DNA from 3 places in the Rhizobium sp. BG4 genome. Region 3 is predicted to be linked to each of the others. Evidence: predicted binding sites of a transcription regulator. Region 3 holds the regulator's gene; each other region holds the start of a gene.

Region 1 (3,274 bases), 1.8 Mb from region 3:
GGAAGATGGAACGGATATTCTGCATAATTCTAGACCTCTCTTCGAAAGGAATGTGGTCCTTGATTTCCTTCTGTGCAAGGCAAGCGTGGCTTTTTGTTGTCTTGTCAGCCTTCACAAAGCTTGGCACACATTCGTGATGAGCCGAAATTCCCCCGCCCGTTCCCTTAGCCTGCGCCGCTCGGTGCTCAGCGTTCCCGCCATCAATGCCCGCGCATTGGAAAAGACCCATGTGCTCGATTGCGATGCCGTCATCTTCGATCTGGAGGATTCCGTCGCGCCGGAGAAGAAGGATGAGGCGCGGGCAAACCTGAAGGCGTTCTTCGCCGGTCCGGCGCTTGCGGGCAAGGAGAGGATCATCCGTATCAATGCCCTCTCCTCCGGCTTCGGCCTTGCCGATATGGAGCTGGTGCGGGCTCTCGAGCCGGATGCCGTGCTGCTGCCGAAAGTGGACGAGCCGCAGGATGTGATGGCGATCAGCGACATGCTTGGCGATGCCGATGCCGCGGAAACGCTGCGGATCTGGGCGATGATCGAGACGCCGCGCGGCATCCTGAATTCGGCGGCGATCGCCGAGTTCGGGCGGACAGCCGGGTCGAGGCTCGATTGCTTCGTCGTGGGCTTGAACGACCTGCGCAAGGAAACCGGCGTTCTGCCGCAGCCGGGGCGCACCTATCTGGTGCCGTGGCTGATGCAGGTGATCCTGGCCGTCAGGGCCTATGGGCTCGATGCGATCGACAGCGTCTTCAACGATTTCAAGGATGCGGATGCCTTCGAGGCGGAATGCGCCCATGCCCGCGCGATGGGTTTCGATGGCAAGATGCTGATCCATCCGGCGCAGATCGAAAGTGCCAACCGGCATTTCGGACCTGACGACGCTGCCATCCGCGAGGCCGAAGAGATTATCGCTGCCTTTGCCGATCCTGCGACTGATGGCCTCAACGTCATCAATTCAAACGGCCGGATGATCGAGCGCCTGCATCTTGTCCAGGCGGAAAGTCTGGTTCATAAATCCCGCCTCATTGCTGAACGGAAATCATGACATGAAGCTCTACCGCCTTCTGACCGGCCAGGACGATGCCGCATTCTGCCACCGCGTAACCGATGCCCTCAACAAGGGCTGGTCGCTGCAGGGCTCTCCCTCGGTGACCTTCAATGCCGAGACCAAGCAGGTCATTGCCGCCCAGGCGATCGTCAAGGACGTCGAAGGCAAGGACTACCACCCGGATATGAAGCTCTCCGAGCAGTAAGATTTACCGGTCGGCCGCCTCTTCGGCGCTCGCCTCGATACGCTCCATGTCGTCATCGCTGAGGCCAAAATGGTGGCCAATTTCGTGGATGAGGACATGGGTGATGATATCGCCGAGCGTTTCGTCGTTCTCGGCCCAGTAATCTAGGATCGGGCGGCGATAGAGGCGGATACGGTTCGGCAGCTCGCCGGTTTCCATCGTGAACCGTTCCGAAATGCCTCTGCCCTCGAAAAGGCCGAGCAGGTCGAAGGGCGTTTCCAGCGCCATGTCCTCGAAAACGTCGTCGTCCGGGAAATCTTCGATCTCGATCGTCAGATTGGCGGTAAGCGAACGGAATTCGTCTGGCAGGTGGCTGTAAGCCTCCATCGCCAGGGATTCAAATGTGCTGAGCGTCGGAGCATGGCGATCGCGCCAATCCTCGCTCTGGTCTATGCGGGCCATCAAAAACCCCTTTCTCTGCCGCCCATATAGAACCTTTGTGAAGGATTTTCGAGTGTGGAATCAATGGCAGGAATAAATTCACAACAAACGGCTGTTGACTCTTCCGGCAAGCTCTGGAATCCATAAGAACATAACAGGAACAATTCTGATCTGGAGTGAACGTCATGGCACAGACGGCCGTGACGCGCGAGCGGCTTTTTGCGCTCCGCGAAACCATTGCAAAGCTTGAAGGAAAACCGGCGCCGGCGCTTGCGGCAGCCGAACAGGAAGCGCTGGGTAAGGGAAATGCACCGCGAAAGAGGGATGAGACACCACGGTTCTGCTTTGGCATTCCGGAGCTGGACGAGGCGCTCGAAGGTGGATTGCCGCTCGATGCGCTGACGGAAATCCGCACGAAGATGTTTCTCGATGCTGGCAGCAGCAGCGGATTTGCGCTGGCGATCGCCGCAGCTTTGCAGCATCGGGCCGAGGAAAAAAATCCCGTCCTCTGGATCGCTGACAAGGTCGGCACGATCGAGGCAGGGGTGCCCTATGCCGTCGGGCTGAAGGATTTCGGATTGCGGCCGGAGCTTTTCCTGCATGCGAGCCCCAGAAAACTGGAGGATGCGCTCTGGCTTGCGGAAGCGGCGCTGGAAAGCGGCGCCTTCGTGACGACGATCCTGGAAATCCGCGGCAATCCGAAATCCTTCGGCCTTGCCGAGAGCCGGCGCTTTCACCTGCGGGCGAAATCGGCCGGTCGGTCCCTGCTGCTGCTGCGGCAATCCGGAGAGGAGGAGGCAAGCAGCGCACATTTCCGTTTTCTTGCCGAACCCGCGCCCGCGAAGGAGCGGCCCCTGCCGGATGGTTCGATGCTGGGCGGCAGTATCGGCAATCCGGTCTTTCATCTTACCCTGGAGAAGAGCCGCAATCCGGCCCCCCTCTCCCTCTTCCTGGAGTGGAACCCCCATGACCGCCAGTTTCTCCCTGTCGAACAACCAGCCGTCACTCGCTTTCCAGAACAGCGGGCAGCGCATTCTGGCGCTGTACTTTCCGCATCTTTCGACCGACAGGATCGCCCGCAAGCGGTGGGGTCTCTCGTGGCGTTCGAAAAGGCGTCCTGAGGCCGCTCCAATCGTCTGCTCTGGCCGCTCCGACAATACGATGCGGCTGACGGCGCTGGACGAGAAGGCGGAGAAACTCGGCCTCAAGAAGGGTCTCGGCGTCGCCGAAGCCCGCGCCATCCACCCGATCATCGATGTCGTGGAAGAAGATGCGGCAGCTGACAAACGCCTGCTCGAGGCCGTCGCCGACTGGTGTGACCGCTATACGCCGCTGGTCGCTCTCGATGGCAAGGACGGGCTCTTCCTCGACATAACAGGCTGCTCGCATCTCTTCGGCGGCGAGCGGGCGATGCTGAAGGATATCCTGTCTCGTCTTGCCGGCATGGGCTTCGACATCCGCGGCGCGATTTCCTCGTCACCGGGACTATCCTGGGCCGTCAGCCGTTTCGGCGAAGGCGGGGTGATTGCGGAGGACGAGGCGCAAGCGGTTCTCGAGCCCCTGCCGGTCATGGCGCTGCGGCTGGATGTATCTGTCATAGAGGCATT
Region 2 (3,274 bases), 270 kb from region 3:
CCTCGAAGCCGTTGAGGCCCGGCATCATCACGTCGAGAAGAATGATATCGACCTGATTGCGCTCGCAGATCGCCAGCGCCTCATAGCCGTCGGCAGCCGTCAGGACATCGAAATACTCCGCGACCAGCCGCGCTTCGAGCAGCTTCACGTTTGCCGGAATATCGTCAACAACCAGAATGCGCGCAGTCATAGGCTTCTTTCCGATGCGCTAGGCATCGCCGAGATAGGTCTTGATCGTTTCGATGAATTTCGGGACGGAGATCGGTTTTGAGACATAGGCCTCGCAACCGCCCTGGCGGATACGCTCCTCATCGCCCTTCATCGCAAAGGCGGTGACGGCGATGACGGGAATGACGTGCAGCTCGTCGTCTTCCTTCAGCCACTTGGTCACCTCAAGCCCGGAAACCTCCGGCAGCTGGATGTCCATCAGGATCAGGTCCGGACGATGTTTGCGAGCAAGATCAAGCGCTTCCATGCCATTTCGGGTCTGGATCGTGGTATATCCGGATGCCTCGATCAGGTCGCGAAAGAGCTTCATGTTGAGCTCGTTATCTTCTACAATCATCACCTGTTTGGGCATGGCAAGCTCGTTCCTATGTTCCGTCCCTGCAAATGTCCGCCTGACGTGAAGCGACATGCGAACGCGCGGCTCGACGAAACCGATAGCGGCAAGCTACCGGTATTTGGTTGAAAAAAAGGTAACTTACCCAGCGAAATGCAAAGCAACTTCAAGACTTCGAAACAACTCGCCAGAGATCCGCATGAAACGGCGATTGCCGTACTTGGCTGGCTCGCCAACGAACCCGACATGTTCTCGCGATTCCTGGCGCTGACAGGCGTCGAGCCGGGGCAGGTGCGCAACGCCATCAACGATCCGGGCTTCCTCTCGGGCATGCTCGATTTCGTCATGCAGCACGAGCCGACAGCCATGGCATTCTGCCAAGCCACAGAGACACCGCCGGAAGCGCTGACGGCTGCCTGGCAGCACTTCTCGTCGCCAGGCCTCGATTCCGGGCAGTATTGAAACCAATGCTGATCAACGGTCTCGACACATCCCATGTACGCCTCGGCGACAGGCCGCTGATCGTCTGCGATGTCGACGACGTCGTCTTGCAGTTCATCGTGCCGTTCGAGCGCTTTCTTGTCAGCGAAGGCTACCGGCTGGTGCCGCGCTCCTTCAAGCTGCATGGGAATATCGAGACGGCGGATGGCGCGCCAGCCGATGACGTGACAGTCAGCCGCTTGATCGAGACCTTTTTCGAGCGGCAGGAAGACTGGCAGGCGCCGCTGGCGCTTGCGGGGGAGAGCCTCGCCGCGCTGTCTGCGACAGCCGATATCGTTCTGCTCACGGCCATGCCACCCGTCTACCGCGACCAGCGCCGCCGGCTGCTCGACCGGTTCGAGCTCGACTATCCGTTGCTCGCCTCGCTGCAGCCGAAGGGGCCGATCGTCAAGGCCCTGCATGGCGCCCGCGACCTGCCCGTCGTCTTCATCGACGATATGGTGCGCAACCTGCATTCCGTGCACGAGCATGTCGATAGCTGCCTGCTGCTGCATCTGATGCCTGTATCGGAGATTCATCGCTTCGCGCCCTCCGCCATGGATGGCATTGCCAAGGTTGCGGGATGGGAAGAGGCCGCCGCCCATATCGGCGAACATCTGTCGTTGCCGCCGGCGTCTGCCCGCGGCTGACTGTCTACCCCCATCGATGAAACGGCCTCAAAATGCCGTCTGATATCCAACGCCTGGCTGCTCCTCTTGTCTTGAGACTCGAAAGCTTAGAGCGTAAAGTCGCCATGTTCAACATTTGTTCCAGCGATGACTCACCCTGCGCCTGACAAGACACACGGCTTCTGTCGCGACTGCCTTGCCGAGCAGAAGGGCGAAGCGCGCCGTTGCACGGCCTGCGGCAGCCCGCGCGTCGTGCGACACAAGGAGCTCTACGGACTGACGCTGGCGCATATCGACTGCGACGCCTTCTATGCGGCTGTCGAGAAACGCGACAATCCGGAGCTCGCGGACAAGCCCGTCATCATCGGCGGCGGCAAGCGCGGTGTCGTCTCCACCGCCTGCTATATCGCCCGTATCCATGGGGTGCGTTCGGCCATGCCGATGTTCAAGGCGCTGGAGGCCTGCCCGCAGGCGGTCGTCATCCGGCCTGACATGGAGAAATACGGCAGGGTCGGCCGCGAGGTTCGCAGCATGATGCAGGAGCTGACGCCGCTGGTGCAGCCGCTGTCGATCGACGAGGCCTTCCTGGAGCTTGGCGGCACTGAGCGCCTGCACCACGATCCCCCTGCCCGCACGCTGGCGAAATTCGCCCGGCGGGTCGAAAAGGAGGTCGGCATCACCGTTTCCGTTGGCCTCTCCTATTGCAAATTCCTGGCGAAGGTCGCATCCGATCTGCAGAAGCCGCGGGGGTTTTCGGTGATCGGCCGCGAGGAAGCGGTCGAATTTCTGGCGCCTCGCCCCGTCACCACGATCTGGGGCGTCGGCAAGGCATTTGCCGCCACGCTTGAATCCGACGGCATCCGCACGATCGGACAGCTGCAGCAGATGGAAGAGACCGACCTGATGCGCCGCTACGGCAGCATGGGCCAGCGCCTCGCCCGTCTCTCGCGCGGCATCGACGACCGCGAGGTGCATCTGAACGAGGCGGCAAAGAGCGTCTCGGCGGAGACGACATTCTTCGAGGATATCTCGCGGCACGACGACCTGGTGCCGATCCTGCGCAATCTCTCCGAGAAGGTCTCCTGGCGGTTGAAGAAGGATGACATCGCCGGGCATACCGTGGTGCTGAAGATGAAGACCGCGGACTTCAAGCTCCGGACGCGCAACCGGCGGCTCGAAGACCCGACCCAGCTTGCCGACCGAATATTTCGCACCGGCATCGAGCTTCTGGAGAAGGAGACCGACGGCACGAAATTCCGCCTGATCGGCATCGGCGTCAGCGATCTCTGCGATCCCGGCCGCGCCGATCCGCCCGATCTGATCGACCAGCAGTCGACACGGCGGGCGGCGGCGGAAGCGGCGATGGACAAGCTGCGCGACAAGTTCGGCAAGGGCACGGTCGAGACCGGCTATACATTCGGCGGCGGCAAGCGCGAGCGCTAGACCGGTTCGACCGCGTGCAGTTCGGCGAGAACGGCTGCCTTGTTCAATGCCGCCTGCGCGTAATCCGGTACCTTTTCAAGGGCATGCGAATAGCTCTCGACGGCTTCGTCGAGACGGCCCATGCGGCGCAGGACATTGCCGCGATTGTTGAAGGCCGTGG
Region 3 (3,274 bases):
CCGCAGCAACTAGAAGGTCGGTCTGGCGCGAGAGGAAAGCCGGGATTTGCAGGATGTCGACGACGGTTGCGACCTCCGCACACTGCTCCTCGGTATGAATGTCCGTCAGAACCGGGAAGCCGAATTCCTTCTTCAGGTCAGAGAAGACTTCGAGCGACTTGTCGAGGCCGATGCCGCGCTGCGCCGAGAGCGAGGTGCGGTTCGCCTTGTCGAAGGAAGACTTGTAGACGAGGCCGATGCCGAGCTTCTTGCAGAGTTCGCTCAGAACACCGGCGATCATGAAGGCATGTTCGCGGCTTTCCATCTGGCAGGGTCCAGCGATGATCGACAGCTTGCCGGCATTGGAAAAGGTAACGCGGCCAGCGCCTTCGCCGACGGCGACTTCTGCATTGGTGTTGCTCATTGGGTCTCCTCGAAGGCGAAGATCGCGCCTTGTCCCGGCGCCGGCTTCACCAATAGACGATTGTTCATATTCACGTAGGTGATCCCGTTAGCAGCCAAATGCGCCGCTGTCACGGCCAGATCAGCGACTGTAAAGACGATTGCCCGCGCCCGCAGGCCGTTATCGGTGCCAAGCGGCTCGACATCGAAATAGGCCTCCATCCCTTCTTCGGAATAGATGGCGATCCGGACATTACTGAGGGCGAAGGAAAGGCCGAAGGCGGCCTCACCGGGCGCAACGCCGCCACTTGCCGTCTGCAACAGCGACGCGAAGGCGTCGGGTTCCTCCGCGCTGAGGGCAATCTCGACAATGCCGAGAACGCCGTTGGCATGAGTCTCCAGCACCTTGCGATCGGCCGGAAAGGCGTTGATCCGCTGGCAGGCGAAAAAGAAGACATCGGGCGCCCTCAGATCGGCGGCAAAGGCGAGCTTGAAGGCGCCGGTCGCCTGCGTTCCATCGGGCATGACGATCGGGCGCGAGAACTCCACCATGTCACCGCCGCTCAGCTGCGCGCCATCATAGGCGGCCCTGTCCGCATCGGCATCGTCAGTGCCGAAGACGACTGCCGAGAAGCCATCATCGCCGCAGCGGAAGCGGAAGGCCTGGTCGCGGGCGACAAAGCTGTTGCCCTTGGCGGCGGCGGCATCGCACTCCGCCTGGCTCGCGATGCCGAGCGGCTCCAGATAAGTCTTGTCGGCGAGGAAGACGCAGGCATTCTCCGTTCCGAACGGATGACGGCCATTGGCGGCGACGGTGAAACCGAGACGGCCGAGTCGCTCGCGGGCGACATCGATGTGGGTGACGGGCAGTACCAGATGATCGAGCGGATGCGTCATGGCGGTTCCCTCCGGTGAAGCCGGCAGAGATTTGCACGCCGCGCCGGGCAAAGCGCAAGCGCGGATAACCAATCCGGCAAAGAAACTTTCAAAAATGACGAAAAATGACGGGAAGTTTTACCAATATTTAGGCACTTGCGGAACACATATGGAACATATAGTGTCCGTTCTGGCTTTGTTTCACGAATCTGGGGAAAGACTTCGATGCTGACGCGCAAACAACAGGAGCTTCTCCTCTTCATTCACGAGCGGATGAAGGAGTCCGGCGTACCGCCGTCCTTCGACGAAATGAAGGATGCGCTCGACCTCGCCTCTAAGTCGGGCATTCATCGCCTGATCACAGCGCTCGAAGAGCGCGGCTTCATTCGCCGCCTACCGAACCGCGCCCGCGCACTGGAAGTCATCAAGCTGCCCGAGGCCTACAGCCCCAGCATCCAGCCGCGCCGCGGCTTCTCGCCAAGCGTCATCGAAGGCAGCCTCGGCAAGCCGCAGCCCGTTGCGCCGCCGAAGCCGGCGAACGAAGACAATAGCAGCTCGATCTCGGTTCCCGTCATGGGCCGCATCGCCGCCGGTGTGCCGATTTCTGCGATCCAGCAGAACACCCACGACATCACCGTTCCCGCCGATATGCTCGGAAACGGTGAGCACTATGCGCTTGAGGTCAAGGGCGACTCGATGATCGAGGCCGGCATCTTCGACGGCGACACCGTCATCATCCGCAATACCAATACCGCCAATGCCGGCGATATCGTCGTCGCCCTTGTCGACGATGAAGAAGCGACGCTGAAGCGGTTCCGCCGCAAGGGCGCATCAATCGCACTCGAAGCTGCCAATCCGGCCTACGAGACCCGTATCTTCGGGCCTGATCGCGTCAAGGTTCAGGGCAAGCTTGTCGGCCTTATCCGCCGCTATCACTGACTGGCCCTTCATCGCCATCGAAAGTGCCGCTGCGCCAGTCATAGGCGCGGTGGCGGGTCCAGGGGCGGTCGAGATCCTCGAAGGATGCGGTGACCGCTGCAGCGCCTCCATCGAAGCGCAACTCGACAGAGCCTGTCTTTCTTAAGGTAGCGCCGGTAAAAAGCAGTGCGCCAGAGCGGCAGCTTTCGAGCCGCAGGCGCACCGGTGTGACGACGATATCGGATGCATCGCAGGCGGGGCCGAGGTAAGCGGCATTGTCGATGACCGTCAGCACCGAGCCGTTCTCCAGCTTTGCCGTGCACCAGGCTTTCTTTACGCAGGAAAACCGCTCTTCCCTGGCATTGGCCGTGATTGCGCTCTGCGCTTCCTGCTGTTGCGCTGGTGTCAGCCTTAATCTTTCGCCCGGCGGCGCGGGACCGATGCCGATGTGATGAAGATCGGCTCGCGATGGCTGTCCAGCACCAGAGCCCGTTTCCACTGATCGAAGATGAAACCCGGCGGGCGCTCGCGATTGGTGGCGATTGCGCTGGAACCGATGATCCCCGCCATGCTGCCGTCCTCAGCAATGACGATCTTCGGTGGGGGCTTCTCGGGAAGCATGACGACCACAAGCGTCGACAGGGCCATGATTGCCGTGCCGATGTGCCTCAGCCGGGTGCGCAGCAGGGTCAATAGCAGGAAGCCCGCGACCGCAGCCGGGAAATACCAGGCAGGCAACCGGCCGACGCCGATATCACCGCCCCAGGACGAGACGGTCTTGGCGATCGCGATCACCAGATCGAGACCGAAGCCGACCACCTGCCAGGCCCAGGCATCCAGCCCGAACGGCATCAACAGCATCGCAAGCAGCCCGGCCGGCATGATGACGAAGGAGATGACGGGCATGGCGGCGAGATTGGCAGGCAGGCCATAGGCCGTCAGCCGGTGAAAATGCTCGATCGAGAACAGCGCCGTCGAGAAACCGCCGATGACGGAGGTGAGCAGGATGCCGCCGAAGAAGCCGGCCGCCGATGACATGAGCCTGACCGCCCGCAATTTCGCAAATGGCTTGTCGCGCGCCGGCCGCTCCTTCCAGAGC

Evidence for each region. Region 3 encodes LexA, which represses DNA repair genes until DNA is damaged. Its sites were predicted from a motif close to TGTTCNNNNTGTGTTCNG; they were not measured.
Region 1: F2982_RS09655 (metallopeptidase family protein) is a predicted target of LexA. The motif match lies at 1,813-1,830, and genes of this name have one in related genera.
Region 2: F2982_RS01870 (DNA polymerase IV) is a predicted target of LexA. The motif match lies at 1,798-1,815, and genes of this name have one in related genera.

What each region holds. Positions count from the first base shown of each region.
Region 1 is NZ_CP044125.1:1,873,247-1,876,520, forward strand. Features, by position in the region: gene F2982_RS09640 (hypothetical protein) at 1-25, opposite strand, end outside; gene F2982_RS09645 (CoA ester lyase) at 137-1,039, shown strand; gene F2982_RS09650 (DUF1737 domain-containing protein) at 1,041-1,247, shown strand; gene F2982_RS09655 (metallopeptidase family protein) at 1,251-1,688, opposite strand; gene F2982_RS31510 (hypothetical protein) at 1,853-2,788, shown strand; gene F2982_RS09660 (DNA polymerase Y family protein) at 2,829-3,274, shown strand, end outside.
Region 2 is NZ_CP044125.1:334,152-337,425, forward strand. Features, by position in the region: gene F2982_RS01850 (PleD family two-component system response regulator) at 1-190, opposite strand, end outside; gene F2982_RS01855 (response regulator) at 209-580, opposite strand; gene F2982_RS01860 (DUF3572 domain-containing protein) at 716-1,024, shown strand; gene F2982_RS01865 (hypothetical protein) at 1,030-1,692, shown strand; gene F2982_RS01870 (DNA polymerase IV) at 1,819-3,114, shown strand; gene F2982_RS01875 (GNAT family N-acetyltransferase) at 3,111-3,274, opposite strand, start outside.
Region 3 is NZ_CP044125.1:59,513-62,786, forward strand. Features, by position in the region: gene kdsA (3-deoxy-8-phosphooctulonate synthase) at 1-403, opposite strand, end outside; gene F2982_RS00325 (VOC family protein) at 400-1,278, opposite strand; gene lexA (transcriptional repressor LexA) at 1,483-2,196, shown strand; partial or broken gene F2982_RS00335 (ComEC/Rec2 family competence protein) at 2,177-3,274, opposite strand, start outside.